Regions from separate parts of the Paenibacillus sp. FSL H8-0104 genome, predicted to be linked through region 2. Evidence: riboswitches for the same ligand, from Rfam matches in the RefSeq annotation. Region 2 holds a riboswitch; each other region holds the start of a gene.

Region 1 (4,878 bases), 4.0 Mb from region 2:
AATTATTGTCAATTACATGCTTGGTGCCGGGATATTGACGTTACCTCGAACGACCAGCAAAGCTGTCGGAACACCCGATGTCTGGATTTCCATTATCCTATCTGGATTCATTATCATAGGTGTCGGAATAATTCTGGTTACCCTGTGTCGAAGATTTCCGGAGAAAACCGTCTTCCAGTTCACCCGTGAGATTACGGGCAGCTGGATTGCTTACATACTGGGATTGTCTATGATTATGTATTTCATAGTTATTGCCGCATTCGAAATCAGAGTTATGGCTGAAGTAACTGGGATGTATCTGCTCGAACGCACCCCCACCTGGGCGATTGTGATGGTCTTCATGTGGATCGGTGTATATATGATTTCAGGCGGGCTTGGCGTTATCGTACGCGTGTTTGAGATCATCCTTCCGATTACGATTATTATATTTGTGATTGAAATTTTGCTTAGTAATCAGCTATTCGAGATTGGCAATCTGAGACCCGTCCTCGGTGATGGGATTATGCCCGTTTTCCAAGGGTTGAAGCCTTCACTATTATCTTATACGGGCTATGAGGTGATGTTAATCATGACTGCCTATATGAAAAATCCGAAGAAGAGCAATAAAGCGATGACCTGGGGGATACTCATATCCACTATTATCTACTTGATCACGGTGGTGATGGTTATAGGCAGTTTATCGCTCGATGGCATCAAAACTCGAACCTGGCCAACGCTGGATTTGGTAAGAAGCTTCGAAATCCAGGGTCTGATATTCGAGCGTTTTGAATCCTTATTGCTGGTCATCTGGATTATGCAAATCTTTTCGACTACAGCAATTACACATTACTGCGCTTCGGTGGGTATTCGTGATTTGTTTCGTTCCAAAAAAATCAAAGGCATCATGTACGGCCTGCTGCCGTTCATTTATCTGACAGCAATGATACCCAAAACAGTGGATGATACCTTCGTACTAGGAGATATGCTAGGCAATGTGTCCGTATTTTTGTTTGGAATTTTACCTCTGGTACTACTGTTGTTAAGTCTGATTCGCAAAAAAGGAGGCAAGCATGCATGATTACATTCCGCATGTTGTTACGCTTAGCCACTGTATTATGCATTCTCTTAACGATATCCGGATGTTGGAGCAGTCGAGAGATAGAGGATCTAAGTGTCTACGTTGGTCTCGGGATCGATATCGGCAAAGAGACGGAATTTGAGGAGAACATCGCCAATCAGGGAGGAGGGTATTCCAAGCAGAACAATGTGACAGCCACGGTACAGATTGCTCCCGGTAATTCCAGCAGTCAGAAGAGCCAACAATCCGGTTCGCCTGCTTCTGGTAAAACGTCCTATTCCAATGAACAGCTTACCGGAGATTCCTTGCTACAAATCTTTCGTCAGTTTGCACTGAGACGAGATCATCCGCTCATCGGACATCATCTGAAGGTTATCGTTGTGTCCAAGGATATCGCCAAAAAGTATGGTCTGGACCAGCTGCTGGATTTTGTACTTCGGGATAACGATATTCGTCCTAACTGTCTGGTGTTGATTAGCCATCATCGCGCTGTTGATGTACTGACTTCAGATGATCCTTCCCGGATTCCAGCATTTTATCTTACAGGTATTACCGGTAATTCATACTTGTCCAATAAAATCCTGGACCCCGTTCTACTCTCCAAATTAGATGCACAAATGCAATCCGGTTCCAGCTTTTTGCTCCAGAATGTACTGAACTTCAATGGAGAGGACAAGTTCTCCGGTGCCAGTATCTTTGATGGGAAAACAACAAAATTCATCGGGGAACTCAGCCAAACGGATCTAGAAGGGCTATCTTGGCTCAGACCTAAAGAAAAAGGAGGTATCTTGAAGACATACAATAAAGAGGGGTTCACTGTTGTATATGAAATGAAGAAGAAAAAAACAACAATAATTCCAAAAGTGGTTGGCGATGATATTTCATTCCATGTGAAAACTGAATCCGAAGGCTGGTTGATGGAGGATTGGCGTGCTCCCGAGGAAGAGGAAAAAGGTGCGTATCTCAGTGAATTGGAAAAAGAATTTGCTGAACTTGCCAAACAACAGATTCGACAGTTGTTATACAAACTGCAGCATACCTATAAAGTAGATGTTGCGGATTTTCGGGATAGCTTACGTATCAAAGAACCTAAAACATGGAAAAAAGTCAAAGACGATTGGGATAAAATTTTTAGCACCGTGCCGATCACCTATGAGGTAAAGACCACCATCACGAATCCGGGGTCTTCCACCGAATAGCGAGGTGTGCCATATATTATTTAATTGTTGACACATTCATGATAGATCGCTATATTAGTAAAAAATCATTTTCTTATCCAGAGAGGTGGAGGGACTGGCCCTTAGAAACCTCAGCAACAGATCTGAAGGATACTGTGCTAATTCCAGCGGGTGAAAGCCTGATAGATAGGAGCGTTTGTTTTTATTTGTCAGTAACGGCGCACTCTTTAGGCAGAGTGGGTCTTTTTTGTTTTTTCTGGATGAAGAAGTAGGGGAGCAGCAGGTATGGAGAACAACAACGACAAAGGGCATTTTCAGCGGAAAATGCAGGCACGGCATGTGGTCATGCTCTCTCTCGGAGGAGTCATTGGAACGGGATTATTCCTCAGCTCAGGTTACACGATTCAGCAGGCGGGACCACTGGGAACCATTCTGTCCTATCTGATTGGAGCCATCGTTGTATATCTGGTGATGCTCTGTCTTGGTGAACTGTCTGTTCATATGCCAGAGACGGGAGCATTTCATAGTTATGCAGCCAAATATATCGGACCGGCAACAGGTTACACGGTGGCTTGGTTATACTGGTTAACCTGGACTGTTGCGCTTGGCTCCGAATTCACAGCCGCCGGATTGCTTATGCAGCGCTGGTTCCCATCGGTAAACGTATGGATATGGAGCGCGGTTTTTGCACTGATGATCTTTCTGTTTAACGCTCTAACGGTGAAATTTTTTGCGGAATCCGAGTTCTGGTTCTCATCTGTAAAAGTAGTGACTATCGTAATCTTCATTATTATCGGTGGCGCAGCCATGTTTGGGTTCATTCCCATGGCGGATTCTGAACCGGCTCCATTTCTATCGAATATTACCGCATCCGGGTGGTTCCCTCATGGGGCTACAGCGATATTGATGACCATGCTTGCTGTAAACTTTGCCTTCTCAGGCACCGAGTTAATCGGCATTGCCGCCGGTGAGACGGAGAACCCGGAAAAGACGATACCAAAGGCTATTCATACAACGCTGTGGCGTTTGGTTATTTTCTTCATCGGAACGATTATTATCTTGTCGGCCTTGCTGCCCATGTCGGATGCCAGTGTACTGGAAAGTCCGTTTGTAGCGGTAATGGAGCGGGTGGGTGTACCCTATGCAGCAGACATTATGAACTTTGTTATTCTGACGGCGATTCTCTCTGCTGCCAATTCAGGCCTGTATGCATCTTCACGTATGCTCTGGTCTCTGGCTGACAAAAGAACGATCTCTCCGTGGTTTGCCAAATTGACCAAAAGCGGAGTACCGCTGAATGCACTTCTGATTAGTATGGTGGGTGGTGCGCTGGCCTTGCTGTCCAGCATCATTGCGCCAGGTACCGTGTATATTACACTGGTTTCCATTTCAGGTCTGGCTGTCGTTGCAGTATGGATGAGTATCAGTGCCTCCCAATACATGTTCCGCAGACAATATATCCGGGAAGGACATGCGGTCAAAGATCTGGTCTACCGCACACCACTGTATCCGGTGGTACCAATTGTTTCATTTATATTATGCCTGGCTTCATGCATAGGTATTGCCTTTGACCCGACACAGCGAATTGCGCTGTATTGTGGGGTTCCGTTTATCGCAGTATGTTACGCTGCTTATTATCTGACAGAACGTGTGAATAAGAAAAGAGGACAAGTACATGACGCAAGAACAACAGACTAACCCCATAGAACAGATCCTTCGTGAACATCCGGTCATGATTCTGGATGGAGCGTTGGCTACGGAACTCGAACAGCATGGATGTGATCTCGATGATCCACTATGGTCTGCTCGTGTGTTGCTTGAGAATCCGGATGTTATTGTTCAGGTCCATGCAGATTATTTTCGAGCAGGAGCCGACTGTGCGATTACATCCAGTTATCAGGCGACGGTGGATGGTTTCCGTAAGAGAGGGATCGATGAACAGTCAGCACTGGAGCTGATCCGCAAGACGGTGGAACTGGCTGTACAGGCGAGAGATGACGTGTGGGCAGAAGTGCAGAGTAGTTTAGTAGGGAGAGAAAGCTCGACAGGTCAGCTTGTAGAAGCTCCTTCGGTACGTTCCGAGAACGTAGAGAATGAGGAGCATATAACAGATCGTACAGTAGATCGCGAAGGAGACAGTTTTCGTCCACGTCCAATTATTGCCGGGTCCGTTGGTCCGTACGGCGCCTATCTGGCGGATGGTTCAGAGTATGTGGGACATTACGGCGTGTCGGATGAGACGCTGGCCGCATTTCACCGTCCACGTATGGCGGCGCTGCTTGAAGCGGGTGCTGATATTCTGGCGTTTGAGACGATTCCTTCCCTGCAGGAAGCACAGGTGCTGGTTGATGTACTGAAGGAGTTTCCTCATGCGTATGCCTGGTTATCATTTTCTTTAAAAGACGGGACAAGCATCAGCGAGGGCACACCGCTTGAGGTATGTGCACAGACGTTTGGCTCCGAGCCGCAGGTTGCGGCGATTGGCCTGAACTGTGCTCCGATGGAAGTGGTGACGGAAGCAGTGGGTATTTTGAGCCGTACCAGCGATAAACCTGTTATTGTGTATCCGAACTCGGGAGAAGTATATGATGCAGCAACGAAGACGTGGAGCGGACAGGGTACTTGTGGCAGCATGAGTGATGC
Region 2 (4,878 bases):
CAACCTGGGGCGCTGCACAAGGTCTTGAGAGCTGTCTGTATATCACTGTGGGTACAGGTATTGGTGCAGGTGCTGTGGTTGGCGGTAAAATGGTCCATGGATTGTCACATCCAGAGATGGGACATATCATTGTACGCAGACATCCGGAGGATACATACGAGGGTTTCTGTCCGTATCATGGTGACTGCCTCGAAGGCCTTGCAGCAGGACCGGCCATTAACAAACGTTGGGAGCAACCGGCTTATGAACTGCCTGCAGATCATAAAGCTTGGGAGATCGAAGCACATTATCTGGCACATGCACTGATGAATTATGTTCTCATTCTCTCTCCGCAGAAAATCGTCATGGGTGGCGGAGTAATGAAGCAGGAGCACCTGTTCCCGATGGTCCGTAGCAAACTGCAGGAGTTGCTGGCTGGATACGTTCAGCATCCGGCACTTCAATCCGACATTGACCAGTATGTTGTTTCACCAGGACTTGGTGACAATGCGGGTCTGTGTGGTTCACTGGCGCTTGCCAAGTTGGCATTGAATAAGTAGGTCATTAAGGGATTGACGAATTTTACCATTGTGGTATGATATGGGCAACAGCATAGTACGGTTAATGAGGAAGCACCTCTCTTGCATGGATTTTGCAGGAGGGGTGTTTTTTTGTGCTGCCTATAGGTAGCATCTTTAACTCGTATAAGCTGAATATTCAAAGGGAGGGAACGAAAATGGAAGTCATTTTCATGAACAGATTGTCCAGAATGTCAGATCAGAATGCAGAGTATGCACAGTTATGGATTGGGGAAGAGGAAGATAGTTGGCAGCTGGGATGGAGTCGCTACGAGGAAGGAGAGCGTGAGGACAGCATCTGGTATGAGGGGACTTCTTGGGAGGAGCTGCTTCATATTTACCGTCATCAGCTTGCCATACAGATGAGTGAGGGGTACCGACCGCAGTTGCAGGGGTTATTTCATGAGAATGATGATCTGAAGTCACGCAGTTATGGTGGACAGCGGCTCCATTGTTACAGTGAGTTATACGGCAATGAGCAATTATATACGGATCTGTGCACATGGCGCAGGAAGAGAGCTGTGTCTGACCGGAAGGCACCGTATTTTATTGCAACAAATCGTCTGCTGCGTTTGATCAGTGCCTTTGTTCCGCAATCGCTGGATGAACTGATGCAACTTCCGGGCGTAGGAGAGAGCAAAGCAACTGAGTATGGTACGGAATGGATGGAGATTACAACCGGACTGGAGCGTTCAACGACATTCCCGCTGGACTGGGTATACACGGCGCTGAAGGAAGAAGAGTATGAGAGTTGGTTATACAAGCAGAGAGAGCAGAAGTACAAGCAGGAACTTGATAAGTTCACCACACGTAAGCAGGTGCTTGAAGGCATGAAGGAAGGGTATACGTTAGAGGAGATTGTTAATCGATCCGGATTATCCCGACGCGAGTTGGTTGAGCTGTTAGAGGCACTGGATCACGAAGGTTATGACACCGATTGTCTTCTTGATGTGGAGCTGGCAGTGATGCCAGAGAACGAACAAGAGGCCGTATGGAGTGCGTATGAGGAGCTGGGAGATACGTTCCTGAAGCCAGTATTACATAAGGTGTATGGAGGAGAGAAACCCGATGGAGGAAGTCTGGAGCAGGTCTATGAAAGACTGCGCATGATTCGAATCCGCTTCCGTCGGCACGCAGAGACAGAGAAGAATGTTGGTTAATAATCAGAAATGAAAAAAGACGAGGCGTTTCTCCCGGAGGAGCGCTTCGTCTTTGTTATTTCATAAAAGTTCATACCCAGTCTTTCTTGCGGAAAATGAAGAACATGCTCAGGCCCAGTGTAACCATCAGACCAATCACAACAAAATAGCTGTATTTCCAGTTAAGCTCTGGCATATTCGTAAAGTTCATGCCGTATATACCGGTAATGACTGTCAGCGGCATGAAGACCGTGGTAATGGCGGTAAATACACGCATGATCTCATTCGCCCGGTTCGCAATACTGGATTGGTAGGCTTCTCGCAAGTTGCCCATCAGGTCGCGATAAGTCTCAAAGGTTTCAGATATTTTTACAGCATTCTCATAGATGTCACTGAAATACTTTTGCAGTTGATCATCGATGAGACGCAGATCTTTTTTATTCAAGGTGTTAATAACCTCTTTCTGAGGTCCAAGGACTTTTTTCAGCCACAGAATCTCACTGCGTAGCCCGATGATTTCATTCAGATGTGACTTTTTGGTGTGCATCAGAATGTCTTCCTCAAGCTTCTCGATCCGTGCTTCAATTCGGTCACCTACGGTGAAATAATTATCAACAATCAAGTCAACCAGCAAATACAGCAGACGATCCGGTGTACTGATTTCCTGTTCCCACAGGATGGGTTTCAGTGTACGCAATTCGCTGACCTTGTGCTTGGTAACACTAATAATGAAATGTCTGCCGAGAAACAGGTTGACCGCACGTAGAAATATCTCTTCATCATCAAAACGGATGCTATTAATCACAATAAAATAATGGTTCTCATAAATTTCAATCTTCGGACGTTGTTCTTCGTCACTAAGACAGTCTTCCACAGCCAGATCATGCATCAAGAACAGCGGCTGAAGTACCGCCAAATCGTCTACGTCTGCATCAATCCAGTAAAATCCTTCCGCTGGTGGAGTCAGCGCCTGCTGAATGTCGTCCACCGGAATAAATACACCGTTGTTAACCAACCGGATTTTCATCGTTAATCTACTCCTTCTGCACCCGCCAACTTGGCGGATATTATCATTATGGGCGCAAAAAGAACAAATCAGCCGGTCGGCAGCGGAGCCTGGAGATCAGGGCTGCGTTCACTATATAATCAAACGGAAGTCACGTCCCGCTGCCGGCATGCTGATGTCAATTCTCTATGCAGTTTGTCGGAATTCGGCTGCCAGTCAGGCCTCGGGTCGCCATCCATTTAATATGTCACCTCTCACATAAGGGTTTATAACACCTTGTTTAGTATACCGCTGGTACAAGGTGCTTTCAAGCGCAAAAATGTGTCTATTTCGCGCCCTGAGGCAGTGTATGACAACGGATGATGAACGGTTCCGATCTGGGAAGCAGACATCGAACTGCATCTTGACGTGAGGGCATTAATGTAATAAAGTAGACGGTGAACCATATTTAATTACAATCTAATACAGCGAAATCTTATCAAGAGTAGGTGGAGGGACTGGCCCGATGAAACCCGGCAACCGGCGGTATACCGCACGGTGCTAATTCTTGCAGTGACTAAGTGTCAAGTGGCACTGTTGTAACTGAGAGATGAGAGAGGCGCATATCTTTTTTACATATGACCTTTCTCGAAATCCGAGGAAGGTCTTTGTTATATGCCCCGACTTCTCAGCAGTGATTTTCGCTAAGGAACTTGAGGTTGTTTGTAACGTTGGATGAAAGAGCAATTCAATGTTTTTACAAGCTCAAGGCAGTCTATAACTGTATTGATGTGAAGACATCAAGCCAAGGGTGGCTGCATCTATCTATGCACAAGGAGGAGTTAGACTTACTATGCCAATCAAAATACCCGATACTCTACCAGCAAAAGAAGTACTTGAAGGAGAGAATATCTTCGTCATGGATGAAACTTCTGCATATCAGCAGGATATTCGTCCACTCCGTATCGCTATATTAAACCTGATGCCCACAAAGGAAACGACCGAAACACAATTGCTTCGTCTGGTGGGAAACACGCCTATTCAGGTGGATGTCGTTCTTGTACATCCCAAATCCCATACGTCGAAGAATACGTCTCAAGAGTATTTGGATCTGTTCTATAAAACCTTTGATGAGATTGAGCACCGTCGTTTCGATGGAATGATCATTACGGGTGCCCCGGTGGAACAGATGGATTTCGAAGACGTGAACTATTGGAATGAAATCCAGGAGATCTTCGAATGGACCAAAACCAATGTGACTTCAACCCTCCACATATGTTGGGCTTCTCAGGCAGGTTTATACCATCATTTTGACGTACCCAAGGTTGCACTTGATGAAAAGTGTTTTGGCGTTTTCCCACATACCATCAATAAACCACATGTTCCGTTGTTGCGTGGATTCGATGAAGTATTCAACGTTCCACATTCCCGTCATACGGAAGTGAGACGCGAAGATATTGAAAAGAATGAGAATTTAGAGATTTTGGCTGAATCCGAGGAAGCGGGGATCTTCCTGGTTGCTACCAAAGACGGCAAACAGATTTTTGCCACAGGACATGCCGAGTATGACCCGTTCTCATTAAAGTGGGAGTATGACCGGGATGCAGCCAAAGGGTTGGATATCGCATTGCCTAGGCATTATTATCCGAATGACGACCCTTCCCGTGTGCCACCAGCTACTTGGCGCGCTCATGCCAACTTATTATTCTCTAACTGGCTCAATTACTATGTGTATCAAGAAACACCTTACGATATTGGCCCGCAAATCTAATCGAGATTACAGGAGGATGCAGCAATGGAAGACAACAACAAGTTGAAAATCGAAAGCCGCTTAGCACAAATTGGGTCCATCAATGAACCGGTAACAGGCGCCATTAACTTTCCGATCTATCAATCCACTGCGTTTCGCCACCCTAAGCTTGGACAAAGCACGGGGTTTGATTATATTCGTACGACTAATCCAACCCGTAAAGTATTGGAAGAAGCCGCCGCAGCGCTGGAGTCCGGTGATGCAGGGTTTGCCTGTAGCTCGGGAATGGCTGCGCTGCAAACGATTTTTGCCATGTTTGGTCAAGGGGATCATCTGATTGTATCGCTGGATCTGTATGGTGGAACCTATCGTCTGCTGGAACGTATTCTGTCCCGTTTCGGCGTAACTGCTAGTTATGTGGACACGAATGACCTTGTAGCACTGGAG
Region 3 (4,878 bases), 3.7 Mb from region 2:
TTTCATGATGTTCTGGGTTTATTTTCACAGACCATGTGGTTATTCTAAGTATGCGCTGATTATTTGACTTCCACTCGCCAATTTGCTTCACTTAGGGTAAGACAAGGTACAGAAAGGGAGATGAACCGAATGGAACAGATTACCTCCAAACCGGCTTTTGATGTAGCCATCCAATCCCCACGTTTGACGATTGCCGTATTCAAGGCAGACTGGTGTGGTGACTGCAAATACATCGATCCGTTTATGCCTGAGGTTGAAGAGAAATATGCACGTGAATTGACCTTGATTGAGGTCGACGTGGATCAGGTTGGAACCGTTAGTGAAGAGCAGAATATTCTTGGCATTCCGAGCTTTGTGGCGTATACAGATGGCCGCGAACTCGTACGGTATGTGAACAAGCTGCGCAAGTCGAGAGAAGAGATTGAGCAGTTCTTAGATCGAGCAGTTGAAGTGTACAACACGATCCATAAATAATGTTATATAAGTTCAAATGATGAATATCACACAGGCACTACGATGCCAGAATAACCTTCCGATCGCTGTTATCCCCAGATTTCTTTGATCCCTTTTATAAAGGGAAAATCCGGGGATAAAGGCGAAGCATATGCTTCCGATGCAGCTTTCTTTCAGAAAGCTTTTAGCTCCGCTTCTTCTGGTTATTTCTGTCCTCTCCGTTATTGTGTAAATGTTTCATGAACTTATATAAAAGTATGACAGGTTCATGTTGTAAAAGGGTATAATAAAAAGAACGCCATTTCTCTTGAAATAGGGAAATGGCGTTTGTGTGTTCAGGATTCTGTTTAAGACACAATTGAACTGGCATATCCCTCAATTACATATCTCCAATGACCTGCGGGTCATTATTTCACCAGACGTTAACATTTTGTCACAAAGCGCGACGTCAATGAACATTTTATCCGTTATAATGAATTTAGTTGTGAAATAAGTGTCAAAGTACCGAAACAAGCGGAGAATATTCTTCGCCATCTTAAACCAACAGCGGGTGAGAAAAAATTGAAACACTTAACTTTGTTTAAATGGTTAACCGTATTAACCTGTCTTGTCATGTTTCTGGCCACTTTTGGTGGAGGCATCGTAACCAAAACGGAATCAGGCCTTGGCTGTGGAACAGAATGGCCTTTATGTAACGGAAAACTCGTTCCCGCACATACTGTGGCTTCACTCATTGAATATTCCCATCGCGCTGTAAGTGCACTGGCTGGACTGTTGTCCATTGCCTCGTTTGTTGCTTTTCTGCGGTTTGGCAAGTCACGCCGTGACCTGCAATTGTTTTCTTTCTTAACTCTGGTATTTGTTATCGTCCAGGGAATCATGGGGGCTTTTGCCGTTGTCTTCTCCCAATCTTCAGCAGTCATGGCACTGCATTTTGGTTTTGCACTGATTGCTTTTGCGAGTTCTCTAATGATGGCGCTGGGCATAAGGCAGGAGGCCAAAGATGGCGGATTGGAGCGCCTGAATAAATACCCTCGGGTTAGCAAAAAATTCAGGAATCTGGTCTGGTTCTCCACCATTTACACATATCTCGTGGTATACACAGGTGCATTTGTGAGTCACACGGATTCTGCCGGCGGATGTTCTGGATTTCCGCTTTGTAACGGTCAGATTATTCCTGAGCTTTCGGGTGGGGTAGCGGTTGCTTTTGCTCACCGTGCAGCAGCTGCGTCGCTCGTGATTGTTATCGCAATCCTGGGTCATTTCGCTTACCGTAATCATCCGGACAACAAGGAAATGCGTACTCTGGGTGTGGTATCCGTTGTTCTTATTCTGATGCAAGTAGTCATTGGTATTTTCATGATGGTGACAATGAACCGTCCGGAAGTATACATGTTCGTAGCTCTTGCTCATATGCTGGATATCGCCATATTGTTCGGAGTCTTAACGTATATGAGTTTCCTGGTGTACAAGCTACATCGCCCGGCTAATCGTTTTTAAATATGAAAGTCCACCATCCAGTGATGTACATCATTGGACAGGTGGACTTTGTTTGATGTCAGAGGGATCAGGGCAACCTATGGCAAGCAGCAATTACACGGAATGAATGATGTTTCGTTTACGGTGATGAATTCTTGTTGATTTGGAAAAGAGGAGGTTAGATATGCTGCGAACGTTGTTGGGGGAAAAGCCACGTATAAACGAAGGTAAATTGAAGGCAGCGATGGACGCAATGGCGCATACGCTTGAGCTATTTCAACGACAAATGCATGTGGACCATGATCCCACGCATGACTATCGGAAACTGTATGTGTGGACTCAGGGACTCATCTCCTCACTGGATGAACTGGAGCAAAGCTGTTTCGCTGCTGCTCATTTTCGTAAAAAGGTCGTTGCAGGATCAACGGATGATATGACGCCGACTGAAAAAGCCGAGTATGCACGGTATGTGTATTTCTACAAAGATGGCTTTATCCGCTGCTTTGCCATTCTGGATAAAGTCGGCACGGTATTAAATGAAATATTCCAGTTGAATACTTCAAATACCAAAGCGCATTTTTCTTATTTCACAATGTTAAGGCAGTTCGACTATGCGAGGGAACATCATGATCTTGCGTTGCAATTAATACAGATCAAGGACTCTTATCGTGAGCCGATGAGCAAGCTGCGCAAACGACGTAATATGGAAATTCACTACATGAACTCAGAAATGCACGATGACCTGTGGCAGTTACACCAGACCTTGCAAGGTAAAGTGAAATTGGAGGATCTGAATCAGCATGTGCAGGAAATGCGTCAGGGTGTCGATATGGTCTGTGAAACGTTAACAGCCTCTTATAGTTATATCAATAAAATATGGAAAAGAAATAATTCCCTTTGACAAATCGGAATACTTGGAATATACTGAGTTTCAATCGAATGTTACACGGATATAACTGATTTTTTGGAAGTTACGTTCACATTATAAAGCATAAACTACATGAACTTATAAAATCCTACAACAACATATTTCTTATCGAGAGCGGCGGAGGGACAGGCCCGATGAAGCCCGGCAACCGATTTGTAATGACATGATACATGTATCGTTCGTTATAGATGTTAGGTGCTAATTCCTACAAAATGGTGCAAGACACGATTTTGGCAGATGAGAAGGTATATTCTTTCACGTGAAGAGCCCTCTTTGTATCTGCAAAGGGCTCTTTTTTTGTACTTTAAGGGGAGTTTTCCTTTAGATCGGGTAAAGATACAAGTAGGTGGTTGGAAAGGGGCAAGTGCGATTGATTGAATTAAAAGGTTTAACGAAAACGTACGGCAAAGGAACAAAATCTACAACAGCGTTATCCGAGTTGAATTTGAGCATCCAAAAGGGCGAAATCTACGGAGTGATTGGCCATTCCGGAGCGGGCAAAAGCACATTGATTCGCTGTATTAATTTGCTGGAACGGCCTACGGAGGGTGAGGTATGGCTTGACGGAATTAACCTGACTGAACTGAGCAAAACCGAATTGCAGCAACAGAGACGCAAGATCGGAATGATTTTTCAACACTTTAATCTGTTATCTTCGGCAACGGTATATGACAATGTAGCTTTTCCACTAAAGCTTGTGAATACACCCAAGGAAGCCATTGATCGCAAAGTGAAGGAAATGCTTGCACTGGTTGGTCTGGAGCACCACAGCAGCAAATATCCGGCTCAATTATCGGGTGGCCAGAAACAACGTGTAGGGATTGCGAGAGCACTTGCAAGTGATCCAAATGTACTTCTCTGTGATGAGGCTACTTCGGCACTTGATCCGCAGACGACAAATTCAATCCTGAAGTTATTACTCGACATTAATGAAAAGTACAACCTAACGATTGTGCTGATCACACATGAGATGCATGTCATTCAGAACATCTGTGACAAGGTGGCTGTCATTCATCAAGGTGGCATTGTGGAACAAGGACCTGTAACAGACGTGTTCCTGAAGCCACAGCATGCGATCACGCGGGACTTCATGATGCGTGACCATGAAGCTGGACTTGCTCTGGAAGAGACCGCTCTGGCAAATGCAGGCGTTGAATTGCAGGCAGGTGCTGCTTCCAAACTTGTGAAGATATCCTTTCTGGGTAACAAAACGTATGAAGCGATTTTGTCTAGAACGGTACGTAAGACAGGCGTGGATTTTGCCATCCTGCAAGGTACAATCTCTACGATCAAACAGGTTCCTTATGGGCAGCTGACCGTTCGGTTCGAGGGTGATTCAAATGCGATTGATCGGACGATATCAGAATTAACCGCTGAGGGACTTGATGTGGAGGTGCTTCGTTAGATGGATTTTTCAACAGTTCGCTGGGAAGAGGTTGGTAAAGCCTCCATTGAGACACTGCAAATTTTGGGTGTATCAGGCTTGTTTACCGTTATCTTAGGTTTACCGCTCGGAGTACTGCTGTTCATGACAGCCCGATCTGCTTCGATTAAGTCACGGGCAGTGTACACTATACTATCCCTGATTGTGAATATTTTGCGCTCAGTCCCATTTATCATATTGATTGTTGCTCTTATTCCATTCACTCGTATACTCGTCGGTACAGCTACGGGGGTGCTCGGCGTTATACCTCCTTTGGTGATTTCAGCAGCTCCTTATTTTGCTCGTTTGGTGGAGACGACGTTGCGAGAAGTTGATCGGGGTGTCATTGAAGCGGCACAGTCGATGGGTGCATCGACCGGACAGATTGTAAGACGGGTGTTACTGCCTGAGGCACTGCCTGGACTGCTTGCTGGTATAACGATCACCATCGTTACGCTTGTCTCCTATACGGCGATGGCGGGCATGGTTGGTGGTGGAGGTCTGGGAACACTGGCAATCAACTATGGATACTTCCGTTATCAAAATGAGATCATGATTATATCCGTAGTGTCGATGATCATTCTAGTGCAAATTC

The links. A riboswitch is a leader RNA that binds a small molecule or an ion and turns the genes downstream of it on or off. The one in region 2 is predicted to bind S-adenosylmethionine.
Region 1: another riboswitch for S-adenosylmethionine. It lies ahead of mmuP (S-methylmethionine permease); the one in region 2 lies ahead of metA (homoserine O-acetyltransferase MetA).
Region 3: another riboswitch for S-adenosylmethionine. It lies ahead of NST38_RS25165 (methionine ABC transporter ATP-binding protein); the one in region 2 lies ahead of metA (homoserine O-acetyltransferase MetA).

What each region holds. Positions count from the first base shown of each region.
Region 1 covers NZ_JBBOTC010000001.1:5,995,662-6,000,539, reverse strand. Annotated here, with positions in the region: gene NST38_RS26540 (spore germination protein) at 1-1,057, shown strand, start outside; gene NST38_RS26535 (Ger(x)C family spore germination protein) at 1,054-2,256, shown strand; SAM riboswitch class I at 2,327-2,428, shown strand; gene mmuP (S-methylmethionine permease) at 2,521-3,933, shown strand; gene mmuM (homocysteine S-methyltransferase) at 3,911-4,878, shown strand, end outside.
Region 2 covers NZ_JBBOTC010000001.1:2,006,242-2,011,119, forward strand. Annotated here, with positions in the region: gene NST38_RS09165 (ROK family protein) at 1-539, shown strand, start outside; gene NST38_RS09170 (HRDC domain-containing protein) at 716-1,717, shown strand; gene corA (magnesium/cobalt transporter CorA) at 1,788-2,723, opposite strand; SAM riboswitch class I at 3,175-3,298, shown strand; gene metA (homoserine O-acetyltransferase MetA) at 3,535-4,452, shown strand; gene NST38_RS09185 (PLP-dependent transferase) at 4,477-4,878, shown strand, end outside.
Region 3 covers NZ_JBBOTC010000001.1:5,713,222-5,718,099, reverse strand. Annotated here, with positions in the region: gene NST38_RS25180 (thioredoxin family protein) at 130-474, shown strand; gene NST38_RS25175 (COX15/CtaA family protein) at 1,066-1,953, shown strand; gene NST38_RS25170 (Cthe_2314 family HEPN domain-containing protein) at 2,117-2,833, shown strand; SAM riboswitch class I at 2,963-3,104, shown strand; gene NST38_RS25165 (methionine ABC transporter ATP-binding protein) at 3,231-4,265, shown strand; gene NST38_RS25160 (methionine ABC transporter permease) at 4,266-4,878, shown strand, end outside.